One region of the Streptomyces sp. NPDC047974 genome, then DNA from elsewhere that is predicted to be linked to it. Evidence: riboswitches for the same ligand, from Rfam matches in the RefSeq annotation. Region 1 holds a riboswitch; each other region holds the start of a gene.

Region 1 (5,802 bases):
GGCGTGCCGGGCGAGCTCGCTCAGCGTCAGCGGCTCGTGGAGGTTCTCCAGCGCCCACTGGCGGGTGGCCGAGGTGCCGCTGTCGGCCGCCGGGGGCACCGGGTGCTCGATGTACTGGGCCTGCCCTCCGTCCCGCCACGGCGGTACGACACAGACGCGTGCCACGTGGTTGGCGACGGCCGCGCCGTGGTCCCGTCGTACGAGGTGGAGACAGACGTCGACGCCGGACGCGGCGCCCGCCGAGGTCAGCACCGTCCCGTCGTCCACGAAGAGCACGTCCGGGTCCATCGCGACCTCCGGGTACCAGGACCGGAAGAGGTCGGCGACGGCCCAGTGGGTGGTGGCCGGGCGGCCGTCGAGCAGCCCCGCCGCCGCCAGGACGAAGGCACCCGTGCAGATGGACACGATCCGGGCGCCGGGTCGGATCGCCGCGAGGGCCTCGCCGACCTCAGGAGGCAGTTCGCGCGAGAGGCGGGAGAGGTCGAACGGCGGCAGCAGCACGGTGTCCGCCGTCGCCAGGACCTCCGGGCCGTGCCCCACGGTCACCGAGAAGTCGGCGTTCGTGGCGACGGGCCCGCCGTCGACCGAGCAGGTCAGGACCTCGTAGCGGTCCTGGAGCGCGCCGAAGATCCGGCTGGGGATGCCGAGCTCGAAGGGGTACACCCCGTCCAGGGCGAGGACGACGACACGGTGGACAGTCATGGCACGATCCCGTCGGAAGTTGGCATTCATGCCATGGTACCGGGCGGGCTGCGCGGCGAGGCTTGACGGCATGACGAACACCACCGCCCCCACCATGCGCGCCATCAGCCAGGACACCCACGGCGCCCCCGAGGTCCTGGAACAGGTCCTCCTCCCCCGGCCCGTCCCCGGCCCGGGCCGGATCCTCGTCGCCGTCCGCGCCGCCGGCGTCAACCCGACCGACTGGAAGCACCGCGCCGCGGGCCTCTTCCTCGACCGGCTGCCGCTCGTCCTCGGCTGGGACGTGTCCGGCGTGGTCGAGGCCGTCGGCTTCGGCGTCACCCTGTTCAAGCCGGGCGACGAGGTCTTCGGGATGCTGCCCTACCCGCACGGGGTGGGCTCCCACGCCGAGTACGTGACGGGCCCGGCCCGCGCCTTCGCCGCCAAGCCCGCCGGCATCGACCACGTGCAGGCCGGCGCCCTGCCGCTCGCCGCCCTCACCGCGTACCAGGCGCTCGTCGACACCGCCGGCGTGCGCTCCGGGCAGCGCGTCCTGATCCACGCCGCCGCCGGCGGGGTCGGCCACCTCGCCGTCCAGATCGCGAAGGCCCGCGGCGCGTACGTCATCGGCACCGCCAGCGCGCCCAAGCACGAGTTCGTCCGCTCGATCGGCGCGGACGAGGTGATCGACTACCGCACCACCGACTTCCGCGACGCCGTCCGGGACGTCGACATGGTGCTCGACCCGCTCTCCGGCGACACCCGCGCCCGCTCCCTCGACGTCCTGCGCCCCGGCGGCGTCCTCGTCTCGATCCTGCCGGGAGGCGACCCCGACGAGGCCGCGAAGGCCGCGGCCCGCGGGGTCCGCGTGGAGTCCCTCCTCGTCGAGGCGGACCACACCGGCATGAACGCCGTCGCGGAACTGGCCGCCTCCGGCGCCCTGCGCGCCCACATCGAGGCCGTCTTCCCGCTCGCCGAGGCGGCCAAGGCACACGCCCTCGGCGAGACGGACCGCACGACCGGCAAGATCGTGCTGACCGTCCCGTAACGGCCGCGGGGATCTTCTAGGCTGGGGCCCATGCGGGTACTCGTCGCGGGCGCCACCGGCGCCGTGGGCCGTCAGCTCGTCCCTCGCCTGGAGGCGGCGGGGCACGAGGTCGTGGGCATCTCCCGGCGCGGTCCGCGCCCGGTGGACGTGCTGGACGCCGGAGCCGTCCTACGGGCGGTGGCCGAGGCCGCGCCCGACGCGGTGGTGCACCAACTCACCGATCTCGGCGGGGCAAACGGCGCCGCGAACGACCGGGTGCGCGTCGAGGGGACACGCAACCTCGTGGACGCGGCCCGGGCGGCGGGCGTCGGCCGCGTCGTCGCGCAGTCGATCAGCTGGGCGTACGCGCCCGGCGACGCGCCCGCCGACGAGTCCGTACCGCTCGACGCGACGCGGGAGCAGCCCCGGGCCCGGATCGTCGCCGGAGTGCGGGCGCTGGAGGCCACGGTGGCCGAACTCCCGACGGCCGTCGTCCTGCGGTACGGGATCCTCTACGGTCCGGGCACCTGGTACGCGCCCGGCGGCGCGGTGGCGGCCGCCCTCGCCGGGGACACCGGGGCCCGCTTCCTGGGCAGCACGGCCGCCGACGCGTCGGTGAGCTCCTTCGTGCACGTCGCGGACGCGGCGGACGCCGCCGTACGAGCCCTGTCCTGGCCCTCCGGCACGTACAACGTCGTGGACGACGAGCCGGCCCCCGCGCACGCCTGGCTGCCGCTGCTCGCGCGGGCACTGGGGGTGCCCGCGCCGGAACGGACCGCGGGCCGGACGCCCTGGGCCCGAGGGGCGCTCAACACCCGGGCCCGCGGTCTCGGTTGGGCTCCCGCCCGGCCGTCCTGGCGGACCGGCTTCGCGGACCAGGGCGACGCGTAGGCCCTCGCCCCCCGGGCGCCCACGGCTCCGGACACCCGGGCCCCGCCACGACGGCGGCGCGCAGTCGCCCCTTCGAGGACGCCCGGTCGTCGGGCACGCCGGGAGACTACGGAGCGTCCGGCCGGACGGGCAGGCACTCGGCGAGCAGGGCGACGATGTCACTCCAGGCCCGCTGTGCGTGCCGCGGGTGATAGCCGACGCCGGGACGCACGGTGTGGTCGACCGGCGGGTGGTGGAAGGCGTGCAGGGCCCCTCCGTAGACCACGAGGCGCCAGTCGACGCCCGCGGCCTCCATCTCCGCGGCGAACGCGTCCCGTTGGGCGGGCGGCATGATCGGGTCTTCCGAGCCGACCCCGGCCCATACCGGGCAGCGAATGCGGGCCGCCTCGCCCGGCCGGCCCGTGATCAGTCCGTTGACCGTCCCGATCGCGCGCAGGTCGACGCCGTCACGGCCGAGTTCGAGGGCGACCGCGCCGCCCGTGCCGTAGCCGACGGCGGCGATCCGGTCGGGGTCCGTCCGTGGTTCGGCACGCAGCACGTCGAGCGCGGCGTGACCGATTCCCCGCATCCGGTCGGGGTCGGCGAGCAGCGGCATGCACCGGGCCAGCATCTCCTCCGGATCGCCCAGATAGCGTCCACCGTGGAGGTCGAAGGCCAGCGCCACGTACCCCAGCTCGGCCAGGGCCTCGGCCCGGCGGCGCTCGACGTCGCCGAGCCCCACCCCCTCGGGTCCGATCAGGACCGCGGGCCGGCGCCCGGCGCCGGCCGGGAGCGCGAGGTGTCCGATCATCGTCAGGTCGTCGGCCGGGTAGGCGACCGTGCGCGTGGTGACCGTCGTCATGTGGCTTGACGGTAATGACCGTTGCGCCCGTTCGGGGGCGTGTTCACCGACGGCAGACAGCGGTCCGTCGGGTCGGGCCCGCGGTGCCGCCCGGGCGCCGGCGGGTGGCTCATGTCACGTCCCACGGGTCGGACATCCGCCGACGGCCGGTGGGGCGGACCCGTAGGGTGGCCCGTGCAGCTGGTTCGCCCCGCACGCCATGCGGGCGCGTCGCAAGAGGGAACCCGGTGGGAATCCGGGACTGCCCCGCAGCGGTGAGCGGGAACGACCGCCGTCATACGCACTGGACCCGACATACCGGGTCTGGGAAGCGACGGCCAGTAGGTGTCCTCCACGAGGAGGGCGTGCCCGCGAGTCCGAAGACCTGCCCGTTGCCCGCACGCGGACCGTTCCGCGCGCGGCCATCCGGTGACCTCGAGGGCGGGTCGGCGCACATATCGGACGGGCGACCGTGCCATGCCGCACCCGCGTACCGTCCGGTCCGTCGCCCCTTCGCGTCCTCGTCCGGTCCCCGGATCTCAGGGATTCATCTCGCGAAGGAGATCTCCGTGACCACGAAGTCCGCAGTCGCGGCAGCACGGGCCACCGTGTACGGCTACCCCCGCCAGGGACGGAACCGCGAACTCAAGAAGGCGATCGAGGGCTACTGGAAGGGCCGGGTCACCGCCGACGCCCTCCGCGCCACCGCCGCCGAGCTCAGGAGTGCGCACTGGCGGCAGCTGGCCGGAGCCGGCATCCACGAAGTGCCCACCGGTGACTTCTCGTACTACGACCACGTCCTCGACACCACGCTCATGGTCGGCGCCGTCCCCGCGCGCCACCGGGAGGCCGTCCACGCCGACGCCCTCGCCGGCTACTTCGCGATGGCCCGCGGCACGCAGGACGTCGCCCCGCTGGAGATGACCAAGTGGTTCGACACGAACTACCACTACCTCGTGCCGGAGTTGGGCCCCGACACGGTCTTCGCGGCGGACTCGGCGAAGCAGGTCACCGAGCTGAAGGAGGCCCTCGCCCTCGGGCTGACGGCCCGCCCCGTGCTGGTCGGTCCGGTCACGTACCTGCTGCTGGCCAAGCCGGCCCCCGGTGTGGCGGCGGACTTCGAGCCCCTGACCCTCCTGGACCGCCTGCTGCCCGTCTACGCCGAGGTCCTCGCCGATCTGAGGGCCGCCGGCGCCGAGTGGGTCCAGCTCGACGAGCCCGCCCTGGTCCAGGACCGCACCCCCGCCGAACTCGACGCCGCCGCCCGCGCCTATCGCGACCTCGGCACCCTCACCGACCGGCCCAGGCTGCTCGTCGCCTCCTACTTCGACCGGCTCGGCGACGCCCTGCCCGTGCTCGCCAAGGCACCGGTCGACGGGCTCGCACTGGACTTCACCGGCCCGGCCGCCGCCAACCTCGACGCGCTGGCCGCCGCGGGCGGCCTCCCCGGCAAGCGGCTGGTCGCCGGCGTGGTCGACGGCCGCAACATCTGGATCAACGACCTGCACCGGTCCCTCACCACCCTGGGCACCCTCCTCGGACTCGCCGGCCAGGTCGACGTCGCCGCCTCGTGCTCCCTGCTCCACGTACCGCTCGACGCGGCGGCCGAGAAGGACGTCGACCCGCAGATCCGGCGCTGGCTGGCCTTCGCGAAGCAGAAGACCTGCGAGATCACGACGCTCGCCACGGGCCTGGCCCGGGGCACCGACGCGATCACCGGCGAGCTGGCGGCCAACCGCGCCGCCCTCGCGTCCCGCGCCAACTCGCCGATCACCCGCGACCCGGCCGTGCGCGCCCGCGCCGAGGCCGTCACCGAGGCGGACGCCCGCCGTCCCCAGCCGTACGCGGAGCGGGCCGCCGCCCAGCGGGCCCACCTCGACCTGCCCCTGCTGCCGACCACCACCATCGGCTCCTTCCCGCAGACCGCCGAACTGCGCGCCGCCCGCGCCGACCTGCGCGCCGGACGCATCGACGCCGCCGGCTACGAGGAGCGCATCCGGGCGGAGATCCGGGACGTGATCTCCTTCCAGGAGAAGACCGGGCTCGACGTGCTGGTGCACGGCGAGCCCGAACGCAACGACATGGTGCAGTACTTCGCCGAGCGGCTCGACGGCTACCTCGCCACGCGGCACGGCTGGGTCCAGTCGTACGGCACCCGCTACGTCCGCCCGCCGATCCTCGCCGGCGACGTGTCCCGCCCGGCGCCGATGACGGTGCGCTGGACCACGTACGCCCAGTCCCTCACCGGCAAGCCGGTCAAGGGCATGCTCACCGGCCCGGTCACCATGCTCGCCTGGTCCTTCGTCCGCGACGACCAGCCCCTCGCCGACACCGCCCGTCAGGTGGCCCTCGCCCTGCGCGACGAGGTGGACGACCTGGAGGC
Region 2 (5,802 bases), on a different contig from region 1:
TTCGGGTCGACGGAGTAGAAGTTCCGGCCGGTCGGCAGCACGTTGACCAGGCCGCGCAGCGGCGAGCCGGACGGCCCGGCGGGCACGAAGCCGCCGTTCAGGGCGTGCACGGCGTGCGTCAGCTCGTCGGTGGTGGCGGCGAGACGCGGCACGACCTGCTCGCAGGCGAAACGGAGCACGGGCACGACCCGCGCCACCGCCCGGGGGTACCAGTCGCCGCCCATCGGCGCGGGCCCCAGGGCCGCCTGGGCGGCGGCCTCGACGGCGTCCACCGACCAGCCGGCGGCCTCCATCGTCTCGACGGCCGTCCGGGCCATCGCCTCGTACCGGTCGGTCTCGGACCGCTGCCGGGCGGCCTCGTCCAGGCCGAGCGCCTCGCGCAGACCGGGCAGCGCCTGCGTGCCGCCCCAGATCTGGCGGGCGCGGAGGATGGAGAGGACCAGGTTGACCCGCTCCGGGCCGGTGGGCGCGCCGCCGAGGACGTGCAGGCCGTCACGGATCTGGGCGTCCTTGACCTCGCACAGCCAGCCGTCGACGTGCAGCAGGAAGTCGTCGAAGCCGTCGTCCTCCGGGCGCTCCTGGAGCCCGAGGTCGTGGTCGAGCTTGGCGGCCTGGATGAGGGTCCAGATCTGGGCGCGGATCGCCGGCAGCTTCGCCGGGTCCATGGAGGAGATCTGCGCGTACTCGTCGAGGAGCTGCTCCAGGCGCGCGATGTCGCCGTACGAGTCGGCGCGGGCCATCGGCGGCACGAGGTGGTCGACGAGGGTGGCGTGGACGCGGCGCTTGGCCTGGGTGCCCTCGCCCGGGTCGTTGACGAGGAACGGGTAGACCAGCGGCAGGTCGCCGAGGGCCGCGTCCGGGCCGCAGGCGGCGGACAGGCCGGCGTTCTTGCCCGGCAGCCACTCCAGGTTGCCGTGCTTGCCGAGGTGGACCATCGCGTCGGCGCCGAAGCCGCCGTCCTCCGCGCGGGCCGCGATCCAGCGGTAGGCGGCCAGGTAGTGGTGGGAGGGCGGCAGGTCGGGGTCGTGGTAGATCGCGATCGGGTTCTCGCCGAAGCCGCGCGGCGGCTGGATGAGGACCAGCAGGTTCCCGCGGCGCAGGGCGGCGAGGACGATGTCGCCCTCCGGGTTCCGGGACCGGTCGAGGAACATCTCGCCGGGCGCGGGGCCCCAGTGCTCCTCGACCTGCTCGCGCAGCTCGGCCGGGAGTTCGGCGTACCAGCGCTTGTAGTCGGCGGCCGGGATGCGGACCGGGTTCTTCGCCAGCTGCTCCTCGGTGAGCCAGTCCTGGTCGTGGCCGCCGGCCTCGATGAGGGCGTGGATCAGCTCGTCGCCGTCGCCGGAGACCAGGCCCGGGAGGTCGGCCTCGGGCCCGAAGTCGTACCCCTCCTCGATCAGCCGGCGCAGCAGGGCGACGGCGGAGGCGGGGGTGGCGAGGCCGACGGCGTTGCCGATGCGGGAGTGCTTGGTCGGGTACGCGGAGAGGACGAGGGCCAGCCGCTTCTCCGGGTTCGGGATGTGCCGGAGACGGGCGTGGCGGACGGCGATGCCGGCGACGCGGGCGGCGCGCTCGGCGTCGGCGACGTACGCGGGCAGGCCGTCGGCGTCGATCTCCTTGAAGGAGAACGGGACGGTGATGAGCCGGCCGTCGAACTCGGGGACGGCGACCTGGCTGGCCGCGTCCAGCGGCGACAGGCCCTCGTCGTTCTCCTCCCAGTTCGCCCGCGAGCCGGTCAGGCACAGCGCTTGGAGGACGGGCACGTCGAGCGCGGCGAGCGCGCCCGCGTCCCACGCCTCCTCGTCGCCGCCGGCCTGCGCCGCGGCCGGCTTGGTGCCGCCGGCGGCGAGGACGGTGGTGACGATGGCGTCGGCGCCGCGGAGCTCGGCGAGCAGCTCCTCCTCGGGGGCCCGCAGCGAGGCCACGTACAGCGGGAGCGCGCGGGCCCCGGCGTCCTCGATCGCTTCGCAGAGGGCGCCGACGAAGGCGGTGTTCCCGCTCATGTGGTGGGCGCGGTAGTAGAGCACGGCGACCGTCGGGCCCTCGGTGACGCGGGCGGTGCGCTCCAGCGGGCCCCAGGTGGGGGCGGCCGCCGGGGCCTCGAAGCCGTGGCCGGTGAGGAGGACGGTGTCGGAGAGGAAGCGGGCCAGCTGCTCCAGGTTGGCGGGGCCGCCGTGCGCGAGGTAGGCGTGCGCCTCGGTGGCGACGCCGACCGGCACCGTGGAGGCACCCATCAGCTGGGCGTCGGGGGCCTGTTCGCCGCTGAGGACGACGACCGGCTTCCCGGTGGCGAGGATCGCGTCGAGCCCCTCCTGCCAGGAGCGGACGCCGCCGAGGAGGCGGACGACGACGAGCTCGGCGCCGTCGAGGAGGCCTTCGAGGTCGCCGAGCGGGAGACGGGAGGGGTTGGCGAAGCGGTACTCCACCGGCCCCCCGGCCGCACGGGCGCTGAGCAGGTCGGTGTCGGAGTGCGACAGCAGCAGGAGCATGGCGAGGCTCAGGCCTTCCTCGGGGTTGTCCGCGCCCCGGGTGGTCGTGGGTCGGCGGGGAGTTCCTGACTCACCCGTACCGATGGCCGGTACGGGCTCACAGTGGCGGGACCGCGCCGGATTCTCACCGGGCTTCCTCCCCGGGGCCCTGGGACCCCATGCCGATCTGCATAGTAAGGCGTGGCGTCGGCGGGCCGGAGGGGGCCCGAGAGTCGGCCGGATCACACTCGGTGGCCGCCCGGTTCCCCGTGGGTATGCTCGCCGCCATGCCGCCGACCCCGCCCCCCTCGCCCGAACCGGGCGAAGCGCCGACAAGGGACCGTGGCGACGCGTGCCCCGGGGCGCTCCGGCTGCACGCCGCCGCCGACGGGCTCCTCGCCCGACTCCGCCTGCCCGCCGGACGCTTGACGTCACGTCAGGTCATGGTCCTGGCCGACGCGGCGGAGTCGCTGGGCGACGGCAGCCTCTCCGTCACCTCGCGCGGCAACGCCGAGCTGCGCGGCCTGCGCGACGGCTGCGGCGCCGGTCTCGCCGCGCTCCTCGCCGACGCGGGCCTGCTGCCCTCCCCCACCCACGAGCGGGTCCGCAACATCGTGGCCTCCCCGGCCGCCGGCCTCGACGGACTCGGCCACGCCGACGTGCAGTTGTGGGCCCGCGCCCTGGACGCCGCGCTCTGCGCGGAGCCCCGCGCGGCGGCCCTCTCCGGCCGCTTCCTCTTCGCCCTCGACGACGGCCGCGGCGACGTCGCGGGCCTCGGCGGCGATGTGACCTTGATCGCAGCACCGGACGGCGCCGCGTTCCTGACGGCGGGCACCGAAACCTTCCGCCTGCCGGGCGCCGGAGCCGGCGGAGCCGGGCACGCGGCAGCAGCCGGGTCCGCCGCCGGAACAGCCGGAACCGCCGTCCGCGCCGCCCTGGCCTGCGCCCTCGCCTTCCTCGACGCCGCCGAGGCCGCCGGCACCGGGGCGTGGCGCCCGCGCGAGCTGCCCGGCGCGCACCTCCCGGACTGGGCCCGCGCCCTGGCCCGCGCGGCGATCACCGCGGAGCCCGTGCCCTCCTTCGCCCCTCCCCCGGCGGCCCTCCCGCCCGCACCCGGTCCGCTCGGCGACCACGCCCTGCACGTCCTCGCCCCCCTCGGCCGGCTGACCGCCGGGCAGCTGCGGGCGCTCGGCGCGGGCGCGGACGAGGTGCGGCTCACCCCCTGGCGCGGGGTCGTCGTGGCGGGCCCGGCCCCGGACCTGCTCCCCGCCCTCGCCGCGCACGGCCTGGTCACCGGCCCGGCCGACCCCCGCACCGGCGTCACCGCCTGCACCGGCACGCCCGGCTGCGCCAAGTCCCTCGCCGACGTGCGGGCGGACGCGGCGCGCGCGCCCGGCGGGCCGCTGCCCGTGCACTACTCCGGCTGCGCGCGCCGCTGCGGACATCCGCACGGCACCCGGATCGAGGTCACCGCCCTCGGCCCCGACACGTATCTGCTGGACGGCGTCCCCGTCCCCCGTACCGCCCTGGCCGAGGCCGTCGCGGCGGCCCGTACGACACCGATGGAGAGCTGAGGATGTACGAGTACGAGAAGGACGGCGCCGAGATCTACCGCCGCTCCTTCGCCACGATCCGCGCCGAGGCCGACCTCGGCGGGCTGCCCGACGACCTCGCCACGGTCGTCGTCCGCATGATCCACGCCTGCGGCATGACGGACCTCGTCCGGGACGTCGCGTACTCCCCCGGGGTCGTCGCGAGCGCCCGCGCCGCGCTCCGGGCGGGCGCCCCCATCCTCTGCGACGCGCAGATGGTCGCCTCCGGCGTCACCCGCAAGCGGCTGCCCGCCGACAACGAGGTGCTGTGCGCGCTCTCCGACCCGGCCGTGCCCGCGCTCGCCGCCGAGCTCGGCACCACCCGCTCGGCCGCCGCCCTCGAACTGTGGCGGGACCGCCTCGAAGGCTCCGTCGTCGCCATCGGCAACGCCCCCACCGCCCTCTTCCACCTCCTGGAGATGATCGCGAACGGCGCGCCGAAGCCGGCCGCCGTCCTCGGCATCCCCGTCGGCTTCATCGGCGCCGCCGAGTCCAAGGACGCCCTCGCCGCCAACGAGCTCGGCCTCGACCACCTGGTGGTCCGCGGCCGGCGCGGCGGCAGCGCCATCACCGCCGCCGCCCTCAACGCCCTCGCGCACGAACCGGAGATCCAGCAGTGACCGTTGTGAAGGGCAAGCTGTACGGGGTCGGCCTCGGCCCCGGCGACCCGGAGCTGCTCACCCTCGCCGCCGTGAAGGCGATCGCCGAGGCCGATGTCATCGCCTACCACTCGGCCCGCCACGGCCGCTCGATAGCGCGCTCCATCGCCGCCGGCCACCTGCGCGAGGACCACATCGAGGAGCGGCTCGTGTACCCGCTCACCGTGGAGACCACCGACCACCCCGGCGGCTACCGGGGCGCGCTCGACGACTTCTACGAGGAGGCCGCGGCCCGGCTCGCCGCCCACCTCGACGCGGGCCGCACGGTCGCCGTCCTCGCCGAGGGCGACCCGCTGTTCTACGGCTCCTACCAGCACATGCACAAGCGGCTCGCGGACCGGTACGACACCACCGTCATCCCCGGCGTCACCTCCGTCAGCGCCGCCGCCGCCCGGCTCGGCGAGCCGCTGTGCGAGGCCGAGGAGGTCCTCACGATCATCCCCGGCACCCTGCCGGAGGACGAGCTGGCGGCCCGCCTCGCGGGCACCGACTCGGCGGTCGTCATGAAGCTCGGCCGCACCTTCCCCACCGTGCGGCGCGCCCTGGAGCGGGCCGGCCGCCTGGAGGACGCGCGCTATGTGGAGCGGGCGTTCATGGCGGGCGAGCGGACGGAGCAGCTGGCCGAGGTGGACCCGTCGACGGTCCCGTACTTCTCGGTGGCCGTGCTGCCCTCCCGCATCGACCGGGAGAACCCCGTCCGGGAGACGGGCGAGGTCACGGTCGTCGGCACCGGTCCGGCCGGCGCCCCCTGGCTGACCCCCGAGTCGCGCGGCGCGCTCGTCAACGCCGACGTGCTCGTCGGCTACACCACCTACCTCGACCGGGTGCCGGTCCTGCGCCCCGGCCAGATCCGGCACGGCTCCGACAACAAGGTCGAGTCGGAGCGCGCCGAGTTCGCCCTCGACCTGGCCCGCCGCGGCCACCGGGTCGCGGTCGTCTCCGGCGGCGACCCCGGCGTCTTCGCCATGGCGACGGCCGTCCTGGAGGTCGCCTGCGAGCCGGCCTACGCGGACGTGCCCGTACGGGTCCTCCCCGGCGTGACCGCCGCCAACGCCGCGGCCGCGGCGGCCGGCGCCCCGCTGGGCC
Region 3 (5,802 bases), on a different contig from region 1:
CCGAGCGGATCGCCGAGGTGACCGGCAGCAGCGTCAGCCCCGTCTCCGGCACGGCCACCGGCAGCAGCCCCTCCCGGGGGAAGAGGTGCACCCGGTTCGCGCCCGCGGTCGCGTCCCAGGTCTCGCAGCCCCCGGGGTCGTTCTGGCACACGAACACGGACAGGACGCCGTCCTCGACCGGGAGATGGGCGAAGAACCGCAGCGGCTCCCCGCAGCAGGAGCCGCACACCGGCCAGTCGAAGCCCGCCGGAGCCAGCGGAAGGCCGCCGGTGCGCGGGACGTCGGCGTCGGCCGGCGCGGGACCGTCGTAGATCATCAGCTCTGTCTGCATGGGCAGAGACTAAGGGGGGCCACCGACAGGGCCGGGCGAACCCCTTGAGGAGGACGGCGTCCTGGGCCCGGACGCCGTCCGCCGGGGGCGCTCAGCGCACCCGGTCCAGCAGCAGGTCCAGGTCCTCCGCCGTCCGCGGCGCCGGTACGCCCTCCGGCAGCAGCCCCTGCGCCCGCAGCAGCCGGCCCACCGAGACCGCCCACGGGCGCCGCAGCCGGGCCGCGTCCAGCAGCGCGTCGTCCGCCAGCAGCTCGGCCGGCGCGCCGGTGCGCAGCCCGGCGGGGGAGAGGACCGCGGCCTCGTCGGCCCAGCGCAGCGCCAGGTCCACGTCGTGCGTGGCCATGACCACCGTCGTACCCGCAGCCCGCAGCCGCTCCAGGGTCTCCAGGAGCCGCTCCTGACCGTGCGGATCGAGACCGGCCGTCGGCTCGTCCATGATCAGGACCCGGGGGCGCATCGCCACCGCGCCCGCGATCGCCGCCCGCTTCCGCTGCCCGTAGGACAGCAGGTGCGTCGGCCGGTCCGCGAGCGCCGTGATGTCCAGCGCCTCCAGCGCCTCCGCCACCCGGAGCCGTACCTCGTCCTCCGGCAGCCCCAGGTTCATCGGCCCGAAGGACACGTCCTGCGCCACCGAGGCGGCGAAGAGCTGGTCGTCCGGGTCCTGCACCACCAGCTGCACCGAGGTCCGCAGCCGGGTCAGCCCCTTCCGGTCGTACGCCACCTCGGCGCCGTCCAGGAGCAGCGCCCCGCTCCCGCACCGCAGCCCGCCGCTCAGGAGCCGCAGCAGCGTCGTCTTCCCGCCGCCGTTGCGCCCGAGCAGCGCGACCGCCCGCCCCTCGTGCACGGCGAACCCGACATCCGTGAGGACGGCGGGGCCGTCCTCGTACGCGAAACCCGCGCCGACCAGCTCCACGACCGGGGTGGGGGTCGTCATGGCAGAAGCCTTTCCAGTACGAGGGTGAGGGCGACGAGCCCCGCGAGGAGGCCGCCCGTCGCCACGAGGAACGGGCGGGAGACGGGCGCCTCGGGCAGCAGGACCCGCAGGGTGCCGTCGTAGCCGCGCCCGGCGAGTCCGGTCTGGAGCCGCTGCGCCCGGTCGAAGGCCCGGACGAACGAGGTCGCGCCGAGCCCCGCCATCGAGCGCCACACCGCGGCCCGGGTCGTCGCCCCGAGCCGCGCCGCCTGCGCCTGCCGCACCTTGCTCTGCGCGTCGAGCAGCAGGAAGACGATCCGGTACATCACCAGGGCCACGTCCACCACCGGCGCCGGCACCCCGGCCCTCACGAGCCGCGGCAGCACGTCCGACACCGGCGTGGTGAAGGCGAACAGGAGCACGCCCAGCGAGGCCGACGCCGTCCGCAGCAACAGCTCGCCCGCGTGCACCGGACCGTCCGGCGCCCAGGCGACGGGACCACCGGGCCCGCCCACCGAGAACAGCAGCGGAACGGCTCCCGTGACGCAGAAGCCCAGCGGGATCCGGAAGGCCCGCCACAGCTGCCGGCCCGGCACACCGGCCGGACCGAGCAGCACGGCGAGGGTCGCCGCGGCGACCAGGAGCGCCCCCGGCCACGGCGGCAGGCAGACCGCGCACAGCGTCAGACCGAAACCGAGCAGGGCCTTCTCCGCCGGATGGCGGCGGCGCCAGCGACTGCTGTGCGCCGCCGCGTCGATCGGCAGCATCGGCGGCTACGCGCCCTTGTCCGCGCCCTGGGCGGGCACGGTGCCCTCGGCGCGGGCCGCCGCCCGCTCCTCGCCCTGCCGCCGGCCGCGCCGCAGCCCGAAGTAGTACGCGAGGACACCGGCGCCCAGCGCCGCCTGGAGCGAGAACAGCGCCGACTCGATCTCGCCGGACGGCGGCTCGTACAGCGGCGAGAACCACGGCTCGTAGTCCGGCTCGATCTCCGTGATCGCCGTCTCCGCCTCGGCGTCGGCGCCGGTGAACGGCTCCTCCTTGTGGTCGCCGAGCCCCAGCGCCAGCGGCAGCACGGCCAGCGCCGCCACCAGCAGGAGCAGCAGACCGTTGATCTTCGTGTTCCTGCTCATCACGCCGTCGCCTCCTCGCGCCGCTCCGCCTTCTTCGGCGCGGCGAGCACGCCGAGCCGCAGCAGATCGCCCTTGCTGGACTGGGTGAGCAACCGCATGACCAGGACGGTCAGCAGCCCCTCGCTCACCGCGAGCGGAATCTGCGTCACCGCGAAGATCCCGCCGAACTTGGCGAGCGAGCCCGCCACGCCGCTGCCCGGGTCGGGGAAGGCGAGGGCCAGCTGGACGCTGGTCACGCAGTAGGTGGAGAGGTCGGCGACGAACGCGCCGAAGAACACCGCCACCATCAGCGGCGCCCCGGACCGCCGGACCAGCAGATAGGTGCCGTATCCGGCCCACGGACCGACGATCGCCATCGAGAAGACGTTCGCGCCCAGCGTGGTCAGCCCGCCGTGGGCGAGCAGCAGGGCCTGGAACAGCAGGGTGATCGTGCCGAGCACCGCCATGATCGGTGGCCGGAACAGGATGGCGCCCAGCCCCGTACCCGTAGGGTGGGAGCAACTGCCGGTCACCGAGGGCAGCTTGAGTGCGGACAGGACGAAGGTGAAGGCGCCGGAGGCGCCGAGCAGCAGGGTGGACTCGGGGTTGGCGCGCACCTCGCGGGTGAGCGCGCGGACGCCGTGGACGACGAACGGAGCCGATGCGACGCCCCAGGCGGCCGCGTGGACGGGGGGCAGATACCCCTCGGCGATATGCATGATCGGGAGACCCTCTCCAGCACCTCGTGGATGGACAACGCGCCCTGGCCGGTCTCCTGGCTGACGGTAGTGCCGCCCGACTCCGCCTTCCCACCCCGCGACGGTCTCCCGCGGCGGAGCAGTGGCTTCCCCGAAGGGACGGAGCCGGACCTCCCGATCACAGTGGCGAGGGCCGCACCGGTACTGCACCGGTTTCCCGAACACCAAGGCCCTGTGACATTAGTGTGTTGACCTGCTTCATCACAATGCGGGGTCGGTCACTCGCGCTCCGAAGCACCCGGCCGGGGCGCCGCCGCCCCCCGTGCTCAGCCCTGCGCCCGCACCGACAGCTCCTGCCAGTCCGCCCAGGTCCTGAGCCGGTCGGCGTAGACCTGCGGCAGCATCTCGTTTCCCTGGGTGCCGAGGAAGACGCGCAGCGGCGGCTCGTCCGCGTCGACGACCTCCAGCAGCGCCCGCCCGGCGGCGGCCGGGTCGCCCAGGTCCAGCGTCGCGACGAACGCGCCGAGCGCCTCGCGGGCGCCGTCGTACGCCGGGATCGGCTCCGAGTGGACGGCCGACTCCCCACCCCAGTCGGTGGCGTACGCGCCCGGCTCGATCAGCGTGACCTGGATGCCGAGGTCCGCCACCTCCTGCGCCAGCGACTCGGTCAGCCCCTCCAGCGCCCACTTCGAGGCGTGGTAGCCGCCGACCAGCGGCCAGGCCGCGACGCCACCGGTGGAGGAGATCTGCACGATGTGGCCGCCGCCCTGCTCGCGCAGGTGCGGCAGCGCGGCCTGGGTCACCCACAGGGCGCCGAACAGGTTGGTCTCCAGCTGGTCGCGCAGCGCCCGCTCGGTCAGCTCCTCCACGGCGCCGAACAGGCCGTACCCGGCGTTGTTGACGACCACGTCGAGCCGGCCGAAGTGCTCCCTGGCCCGCCCGACGGCCGCGAACACCGCGTCCTTGTCGGTCACGTCCAGGGTCAGGGCGAGCACGGCGTCGCCGTACCGCCCGGACAGGTCGGAGAGGTTCCCCGCGTCGCGGGCGGTGGCGGCGACCCGGTCGCCGCGGTCCAGGGCGGCCTCGACGAACCGCCGGCCGAAGCCGCGCGACGAACCGGTGACGAACCAGACCTTGCTCATGGGTTTCTCCCTCGCGTCAGGGGCCGCACGGGGGTGCGGCCGGGCCGTCGTGGACGTCGGCCCGCGCTCCACACTAGGAAGCCCTCGCCGGACGCTCCATGACGAAAGCTCTCCTCTTTTTGCCCGTACGTCTCATCCGCTGCGACGCAAGGTGGCTCCTCGCCTACGCTCACGGCCATGGACGTACTCGCCGACATCATGGCCGCGACCCGCTTCACCGGCGTGCTGCTCAACCAGCTGCGCTCCGGCCGGCCCGACTGGGGCTGCGGGATCGCGCCCCTGCCCACCGCGGGCTTCCACCTGGTCGCCGAGGGCGTCTGCTGGCTGCGCGTGCCCGGCCGGGCGCCCCTGCGGCTCGTGCCCGGCGACCTGGTGCTGCTGCCGCACGGCGACCCGCACGAGCTGACGGGTTCTCCGGAAGCGGTCGCCGTGGCCTACCCGGACCTGGAGGCGGCCCATCCGCCGGGCCGCGAAGGCGTCGTCGACCTCGGCGGCGACGGCCCGGTCGTACGCGTCGTGTGCGGCAAGTTCGCCTACGAGGGCGTCACCGGACGGCACCCCGTCCTGGCCGCCCTGCCCCGGGTCGTCCACCTCCCCGGCATGAGCGCCGACCCCGAACTCCAGGCCACCGTACGGCTGATCGCGGCCGAGACCACCCGCCGGCGCCCCGGGGCCCAGGCCCTCGCGACGCGGCTCACCGACGTGCTGTTCGTGCAGGCGGTCCGCGCCTGGCTGGAGCGCGGCGCCGACGGCGAACCGGGCGAGCCGTCCTGGCTGACGGCCCTGCGCGACCCGCGGATCGGGACCTCGCTCTCCCTGATGCACGAGGAGCCGCAGCGCGCGTGGACGGTGGAGGGCCTGGCCCGCGCCGTGGCGATGTCCCGGGCCGCGTTCGCCCGCCGGTTCAAGGACCTCGTCGGCAGCACCCCGCTCGCCTACCTGGCCGAGCTGCGCGTCGACCTGGCCGCCCGCCTCCTGCGCGACACCGACTCCCCGGTCGGCGACATCGCCCGATCCGTCGGCTACGCCTCCGAGTTCGCCTTCTCCCGCGCCTTCTCCCGCCGTCACGGCCTCCCGCCGGGCCGCTACCGCCGTCACGCACCCGCGACGGCGGGAGCGTGACGGGGCGACGCGTGCCGGGGGCCCACGCCGACGTGGGCGGCCGACGACGGCTGACGGCGGTGGGCGGCTCGCGGCGGTGGCCGGGTCAGACCTTGCGGTAGTCGTACGCCTCCGCGGCCGCGGCCGCGACCGCGTCGAGGTCGCCGCCCGCGCTCGCCGTCACCAGCGCGGCCACCGCGCCCTCGACGAAGGGCGCGTCCACGAGCCGTGCCCCCGCGGGGAGTTCGTCGCCCTCCGCGAGGAGGGCCTTCACCGTCAGGACCGCGCTGCCCAGGTCCACCAGGAGGGCCACCCCGGCGCCCGCGTCGACGGACTCCGCCGCCGCCGCGATCAGCTCGGAGCTCGTACCGAGACCGCCGTCGGGGGTGCCGCCGGCCGGCGCGACCGGAGCCAGGTCGCCGCCGCCGGCGAGCCCGCGGGCCAGCTCCGCGACGGCGGCGGCGACGGCCGCGCTGTGCGAGACCAGCACGATCCCGACCCTCTCCCC
Region 4 (5,802 bases), on a different contig from region 1:
GGGCCGCCTGCCTCTATCCAGTCGGCGATGTCCTGGGCGGCGTCCGGGTCGTTGACGAGGCCGAGCCAGACCGGGCGGCCGCCCGCCGCCCGTCCGGCGGCGGACGGCTGGACGACGACGACGTTGGCCTGCTCGCACGCGTCCAGGCAGCCGGTGACCCGGACCCGGGCGCCGTCCGGCACGGCGCGGCGCAGGGCCGCGAGCTGGGCGGCGTGGTCGACGCCCGGGATCTTGGGCGTGCCGCAGCAGCAGCCGCGGCACACGGTGACCGTGCAGGTGGCGGACGCGCCCGCGCCCGCCGTCTTGCGCTTGTCGGTGCGACGGCTCATCACGGCTCCTGGTGGGGGGTCGGTCGGGAACGGCGCCAGGCTCCGTCGGCGAGCAGGCGCAGGCCGTTGAGGCCGACGAGGACGGTGGACCCTTCGTGGCCGGCGACGCCGAGGGGCAGGGGCAGCGTACCGACGAGGTCCCAGACCGCCAGCACGGCGATGAACACTCCCGCGATGACGAGGTTCTGGATCACCAGCGCGCGGGCCCTGCGGGACAGGTTCACCACGGTGGGGATGGTCGCGAGTTCGTCACGTACGACGACGGCGTCGGCGGTCTCCAGGGCGAGGTCGGAGCCCGCCCGGCCCATGGCGATGCCGACGTGGGCGGCGGCGAGGGCGGGGGCGTCGTTGACCCCGTCCCCGACGACCAGGACCTTGGCGCCGGCGTTCCGGAGCTCGTGGACGGCGGCGACCTTGTCCTGGGGCAGCAGCCCGGCCCGTACGTCGGTGATGCCGACGTCGGCGGCGAGGCGGGCGGCGGCGCGCGGGTTGTCGCCGGTGAGCAGGATCGGCGCGCCGCCGGTCAGTTCGGCGAGGGCGCGGGTCGCGGTGGCGGCCTCGGGGCGGAGCCGGTCGGCGATCCCGAGGACACCGGCCGGGCCGCCGTCGACGGTGACCACGACGGCGGTGCGCCCCTGCGCCTCCAGTGCGGCGGCGAGGACGGCGGCCGGGTGCGCGGGGTCGTCGAGGAGGCGGGCGGGGCTGCCGACGGCGACGGCACGGCCGTCCACGGTGGCGCTGACGCCCGTGCCGGGGGTGGAGGCGAAGTCCTCGGCCGGGGGCAGCTCCAGTCCCCGCGCGCGGGCCGCCTCCACGACGGCGCGGGCGAGGGGGTGCTCGCTGGGGTGCTCGGCCGCCGCGGCGACCCGCAGGAGCGCGTCGGCGTCGAGGGCATGGGCGTCGGCGTCCGGGGCGGGGGCGTCGGAGTCCGGGGCGGGGGCCGTCAGCGGGTGCAGGTCCGTGAGGTACGGGGTGCCCTCGGTCAGGGTGCCGGTCTTGTCCAGGGCCACCGCGTCGATCTGGCCGAGGCGTTCCATGACCACGGCGGACTTCACCAGGACGCCGTGGCGGCCGGCGTTGGCCATGGCGGAGAGGAGCGGGGGCATGGTGGCGAGGACGACGGCGCACGGGGAGGCGACGATCATGAAGGTCATCGCCCGGAGCAGGGTGGACCGGAGGTCGGAGCCCAGGAGCAGCGGGATCGTGAAGATCAGCAGGGTGACGGCGACCATGGCGATGCTGTAGCGCTGCTCGACCTTCTCGATGAAGAGCTGGGTCGGCGCCTTGGTCTCGGCGGCCTCCTCGACCATCGCCACGATCCGGGCGATCACCGACTCGGAGGGGTCGCGCTCGACCCGCACGCGCAGGGCGCCGGAGCCGTTCAGGGTGCCGGCGAAGACCTCGTCGCCCGGCTGCTTGGCCACGGGCAGCGGTTCCCCGGTGATGGTGGCCTGGTCGACGTCGCTCGCGCCGTCGAGCACGCGGCCGTCGGCGCCGATCCGCTCACCGGGCCGGACGAGGACGACGTCGCCGACGGCGAGGGAGCCGGCCGGGACGACCTCCTCCGTGCCGTCGCCCGCGAGCCGTGTCGCCGTCTCCGGCGCCAGGTCGAGCAGGCCGCGTACGGAGTCGGCGGTCCGGGCGGTGGCGACGGCCTCCAGCGCGCCGGAGGTCGCGAAGATGACGATGAGCAGCGCGCCGTCGAGGACCTGGCCGATGGCGGCGGCGCCGAGCGCGGCCACCACCATCAGGAGGTCCACGTCCAGGGTCCGTTCCCCGAGGGCCTTCAGGCCCTCCCAGCCGGGCTCCCAGCCGCCGGTGGCGTACGTGGCCGCGAACAGCGGGCCCCACAGCCAGGCCGGCGCGCCGAGCAGGTACAGCGGGAGGGCGGCCAGGAAGAGCAGCAGGGCCGCGAGCGCCCAGCGGGCTTCGGGCAGCGCCAGGACGCGGGTGCGCCGGCGGGGCGGTACGCGGCCGGGGCGGGGCGACGGGGCGGCGGGGGTCTGCGGCCCGGGGCTCTGCAGGACGGAGGACATGACGAAGCAACCCTTCACGGGGCCGGCGGGACGATGCGCCCACCATACAGGAACACATGAATAGGTCTTCAGGTGTCGTCCGTATCATGGTCACATGGGCCACGGACCGATTGCCACCAGCACCACGCGCGAGCGCCTCGACGCGGTCGGCGCCACCGACGTCGCCGCGACGCTCCAGGCCCTCGCCACGCCCTCGCGGCTGTACATCCTGGCGCGCCTGCGCGAAGGACCTTCCTCGGTCGGGGAGTTGGCCACGGCCGTCGGCATGGAGCCCTCCGCCTGCTCCCACCAGCTCCGTCTGCTGCGCAACCTCGGTCTGGTGACCGGCGAGCGCCACGGCCGCTCGATCGTCTACGCCCTCTACGACAACCACGTCGCCGAACTCCTCGACCAGGCGCTGCACCACGTCGAGCACCTGCGCCTCGGCGTCCGCGACCTGCCCGCCGAGCTCGACGCGCCGGCCGCCCGTACGGGCGCCGCCGCGGGCGAGTAGCCCCGCCGGGGAGCAAGATCCGGTCGTGGTAACTTGCCAGGGCCAGTCGCACCCCTGCACGGATCCACGCGGTCCGTGCGGAGGTCAGGGAATCCGGTGGGAATCCGGAACTGACGCGCAGCGGTGAGGGTGACGGGCGGGACATCGGCCACTGGGCCCCGAGGGGGCCTGGGAAGGCGTTCCGTCCGGACGACCCCGAGTCCGAAGACCTGCTGGCGGCCCGGGCGGCGGTCGTACGGCGCCCGGGGAGCACCGTACATCAGGCTCCGCGCATGAGCCGTGACGCAGAGGATCCTTCCCCGTGCCGTTCCCCGTGCCCTTCGCGCACACCGCCCGTTCCCCCCGTCCCTCCCGATCCGCCGGCTCTTCTCGTTCCGTGCGTTCCGTCCGTTCCGCCGTGCTGCTCGTGGCCGGTGCCGTGCTCGCGGCCGGCTGCGGCGCCGGCGGGACGGCGTCGCCCGGCCCGTCCGGAGCGAAGGCGGCGGACGGCGCCGGGTATCCCGTCCGCCTCGACAACTGCGGACAGCGCGTCGAGGTCGCCGCCGCGCCCCGCCGGGCCGTCGCCCTCGACCAGGGGTCGGCCGAGATCCTGCTCTCCCTCGGCCTCGCCGACCGGATGGCGGGCACCGCCACCTGGACGGACCCGGTGCTCAAGGGCCTGGAGAAGGCGAACGCGTCCGTGCCCCGGCTCGCCGAGCGCTACCCGTCGTTCGAGAAGGTGCTCGACGCCGAACCCGACTTCGTCAGCGCCTCCTTCCTCTACACCCTGGGCAAGGGCGGGGTGGCGCCCCGCGAGCAGTTCACGAAGCTCGGCGTCCCCACGTACCTCTCCCCCGCCGACTGCGTCGGCAAGGACAACGGCGGCGACGGCGACGGCGTGCGCACCGAGCCGCTCACGATGGACGCCGTGTACGGCGAAGTCCGCGACCTGGCACGGATCTTCGGGGTTCCGGAGCGCGGCGACAAGCTCGTCGGGGAGCTCCGCGCCCGGGTGGAGAAGGCCAAGGCCGGGGCCGACTTCGGGGACGCGTCCGTCCTGTACTGGTTCTCCGACTCCCAGGGGCCGTACATGGCCGGCTGCTGCGGCGCGCCGGGGATCATCAGCGGGACGCTCGGCGTGCGGAACGTCTTCGACGACACGAAGGAGGAGTGGCCGCAGATCAACTGGGAGACGGTCGTCGACCGCGACCCCGACGTGCTGGTGATCGCCGACCTGACCCGCAAGGCGCAGTCGGCCGAGAGCGCCGCGAAGAAGATCGAGTTCCTGGAGTCGCACCCGGTCACCCGGAACATGACGGCGGTCCGGAAGAAGCGGTACGTGATCCTCAGCGGCCAGGCCATGAACCCCACCATCCGCACCGTGGAAGGCATCGAGCAGCTGGCGGCCGCCCTGCGCACGCACGGGCTCGCGAAGTGACCTCCACCTCCACCTCGACCTCGACCTCCACTTCCGCCGCCACTTCCGCCGCCGCCTCCGCGCGGTCCTCCCGTGCGCTCACGCCGTTCGCCGGGGCGGCCGGGGTCGTGCTCCTCTGCGTCTCGGTCGCGCTCGCCGTCACCCTCGGCCCCGCCGACATCCGGGTCGCCGACGCCTGGTCCGTCGTCGCCGCACGCCTCGGCGGGGAGCCGTCCGGCCTGAGCACGATCCGCGAGGGCATCGTCTGGGACCTGCGGCTGCCCCGTACCCTCCTCGCCGCCGTGTGCGGGGCCGGGCTCGCCGTCTGCGGCGCGGTGATGCAGTCGCTGCTGCGCAATCCGCTCGCCGACCCCTTCGTCCTCGGCGTCTCCTCCGGCGCGTCGACCGGCGCGGTCGCGGTCGTCGTCCTCGGTGCCGGCGGCGGCCTGGTGTCCGTCACCGGCGGCGCCTTCCTCGGCGCGGTCTGCTCCTTCGCCCTGGTCCTGCTGCTCAGCCACACCCTGGGCGGGTCGACGGACCGCGTCGTCCTCGCGGGGGTCGCGGCGATGCAGCTCTTCTCCGCCCTGACCTCCTTCGTCGTGATGACCGCCGCCGACGCCGAGACCACCCGGGGCGTCCTCTTCTGGCTGCTCGGCTCGCTCGGCGGGGCGGACTGGACCGACGTCGGGGCGTGCGCGGCCGTCCTCGCCGGCGCGCTCCTCGTGTGCGGCGGACACGCCCGTACGCTCGACGCCTTCGCGTTCGGCGAGGACGCGGCGGCCGCGCTCGGCGTGTCCGTGGCGCGGACCCGCCTCGTCCTGCTCTCCGTGACCGCGCTGCTGACCGCCGTCCTGGTGTCCTCGGCGGGCGCGATCGGCTTCGTCGGCCTGGTGCTGCCGCACGCGGTCCGCGCCCTCGCCGGCCCGGGGCACGCCCGGCTGCTGCCGCTGACCGCGCTCGCCGGTGCCGTCTTCCTCGTCTGGGCCGACACCCTCGCGCGCACGGTCCTCGACCCGCAGGAGGTGCCGGTCGGCGTGGTGACGTCGCTGATCGGCGTCCCCGCCTTCGTCCTCGTCCTGTACCGCACCCGGAGCGGCCGATGACCGGCACACCGCCGACCCGCACGCCTCCCGTCGACGCCGGTGCGGGGCTCCGCGCCGAGCGGGTCTCCCGCACGGCCGGGGGCGCCCTCGTCCTGGACGGCGTGACGCTGGCACCGCGCCCGGGCACGCTCACCGGGCTGCTCGGCCCCAACGGCTCGGGGAAGTCCACCTTCCTGCGCGTCCTGGCGGGCGTCCTGGCGCCGGACGCCGGGGTGGTGACCCTGGACGGCGCGCCGCTCGCCGCCGTGCCGCGCCGCGCGCTCGCCCGGCGCGTCGCGGTCGTCGAGCAGCACGCCGACACGCAGGTGGACCTCACGGTGGCCGACGCCGTGCGCCTCGGCCGCATCCCGCACCGCCGGGCCTGGTCGCCCGCGGCGGCCGCCGACGAGGAGGCCGTACGGTCCGCGCTGGCCCGCACCGGCCTCACCGACCGGGCCCACCGCAC

Evidence for each region. Region 1 has a riboswitch for cobalamin ahead of metE (5-methyltetrahydropteroyltriglutamate--homocysteine S-methyltransferase). Riboswitches for the same ligand answer to the same signal wherever they lie in the genome.
Region 2: another riboswitch for cobalamin. It lies ahead of cobN (cobaltochelatase subunit CobN); the one in region 1 lies ahead of metE (5-methyltetrahydropteroyltriglutamate--homocysteine S-methyltransferase).
Region 3: another riboswitch for cobalamin. It lies ahead of AB0E19_RS25405 (energy-coupling factor ABC transporter permease); the one in region 1 lies ahead of metE (5-methyltetrahydropteroyltriglutamate--homocysteine S-methyltransferase).
Region 4: another riboswitch for cobalamin. It lies ahead of AB0E19_RS34100 (ABC transporter substrate-binding protein); the one in region 1 lies ahead of metE (5-methyltetrahydropteroyltriglutamate--homocysteine S-methyltransferase).

The regions. Positions count from the first base shown of each region.
Region 1 is NZ_JBEZNU010000016.1:145,561-151,362, reverse strand. Features, by position in the region: gene AB0E19_RS23355 (helix-turn-helix domain-containing protein) at 1-702, opposite strand, end outside; gene AB0E19_RS23350 (NADP-dependent oxidoreductase) at 797-1,729, shown strand; gene AB0E19_RS23345 (NAD(P)-dependent oxidoreductase) at 1,760-2,599, shown strand; gene AB0E19_RS23340 (dienelactone hydrolase family protein) at 2,706-3,440, opposite strand; cobalamin riboswitch at 3,655-3,806, shown strand; gene metE (5-methyltetrahydropteroyltriglutamate--homocysteine S-methyltransferase) at 3,989-5,802, shown strand, end outside.
Region 2 is NZ_JBEZNU010000022.1:89,034-94,835, forward strand. Features, by position in the region: gene cobN (cobaltochelatase subunit CobN) at 1-2,486, opposite strand, end outside; cobalamin riboswitch at 2,526-2,661, opposite strand; gene AB0E19_RS27460 (cobalamin biosynthesis protein CobG) at 2,741-4,039, shown strand; gene AB0E19_RS27465 (precorrin-8X methylmutase) at 4,042-4,677, shown strand; gene AB0E19_RS27470 (precorrin-2 C(20)-methyltransferase) at 4,683-5,802, shown strand, end outside.
Region 3 is NZ_JBEZNU010000019.1:83,044-88,845, forward strand. Features, by position in the region: gene AB0E19_RS25385 (hypothetical protein) at 1-331, opposite strand, end outside; gene AB0E19_RS25390 (ATP-binding cassette domain-containing protein) at 423-1,265, opposite strand; gene cbiQ (cobalt ECF transporter T component CbiQ) at 1,262-2,011, opposite strand; gene AB0E19_RS25400 (energy-coupling factor ABC transporter substrate-binding protein) at 2,018-2,374, opposite strand; gene AB0E19_RS25405 (energy-coupling factor ABC transporter permease) at 2,374-3,072, opposite strand; cobalamin riboswitch at 3,101-3,323, opposite strand; gene AB0E19_RS25410 (SDR family NAD(P)-dependent oxidoreductase) at 3,378-4,193, opposite strand; gene AB0E19_RS25415 (AraC family transcriptional regulator) at 4,371-5,315, shown strand; gene AB0E19_RS25420 (PTS fructose transporter subunit IIA) at 5,401-5,802, opposite strand, start outside.
Region 4 is NZ_JBEZNU010000039.1:5,929-11,730, reverse strand. Features, by position in the region: gene AB0E19_RS34115 ((2Fe-2S) ferredoxin domain-containing protein) at 1-329, opposite strand, end outside; gene AB0E19_RS34110 (heavy metal translocating P-type ATPase) at 329-2,365, opposite strand; gene AB0E19_RS34105 (metalloregulator ArsR/SmtB family transcription factor) at 2,460-2,858, shown strand; cobalamin riboswitch at 2,945-3,069, shown strand; gene AB0E19_RS34100 (ABC transporter substrate-binding protein) at 3,235-4,275, shown strand; gene AB0E19_RS34095 (iron chelate uptake ABC transporter family permease subunit) at 4,383-5,357, shown strand; gene AB0E19_RS34090 (ABC transporter ATP-binding protein) at 5,354-5,802, shown strand, end outside.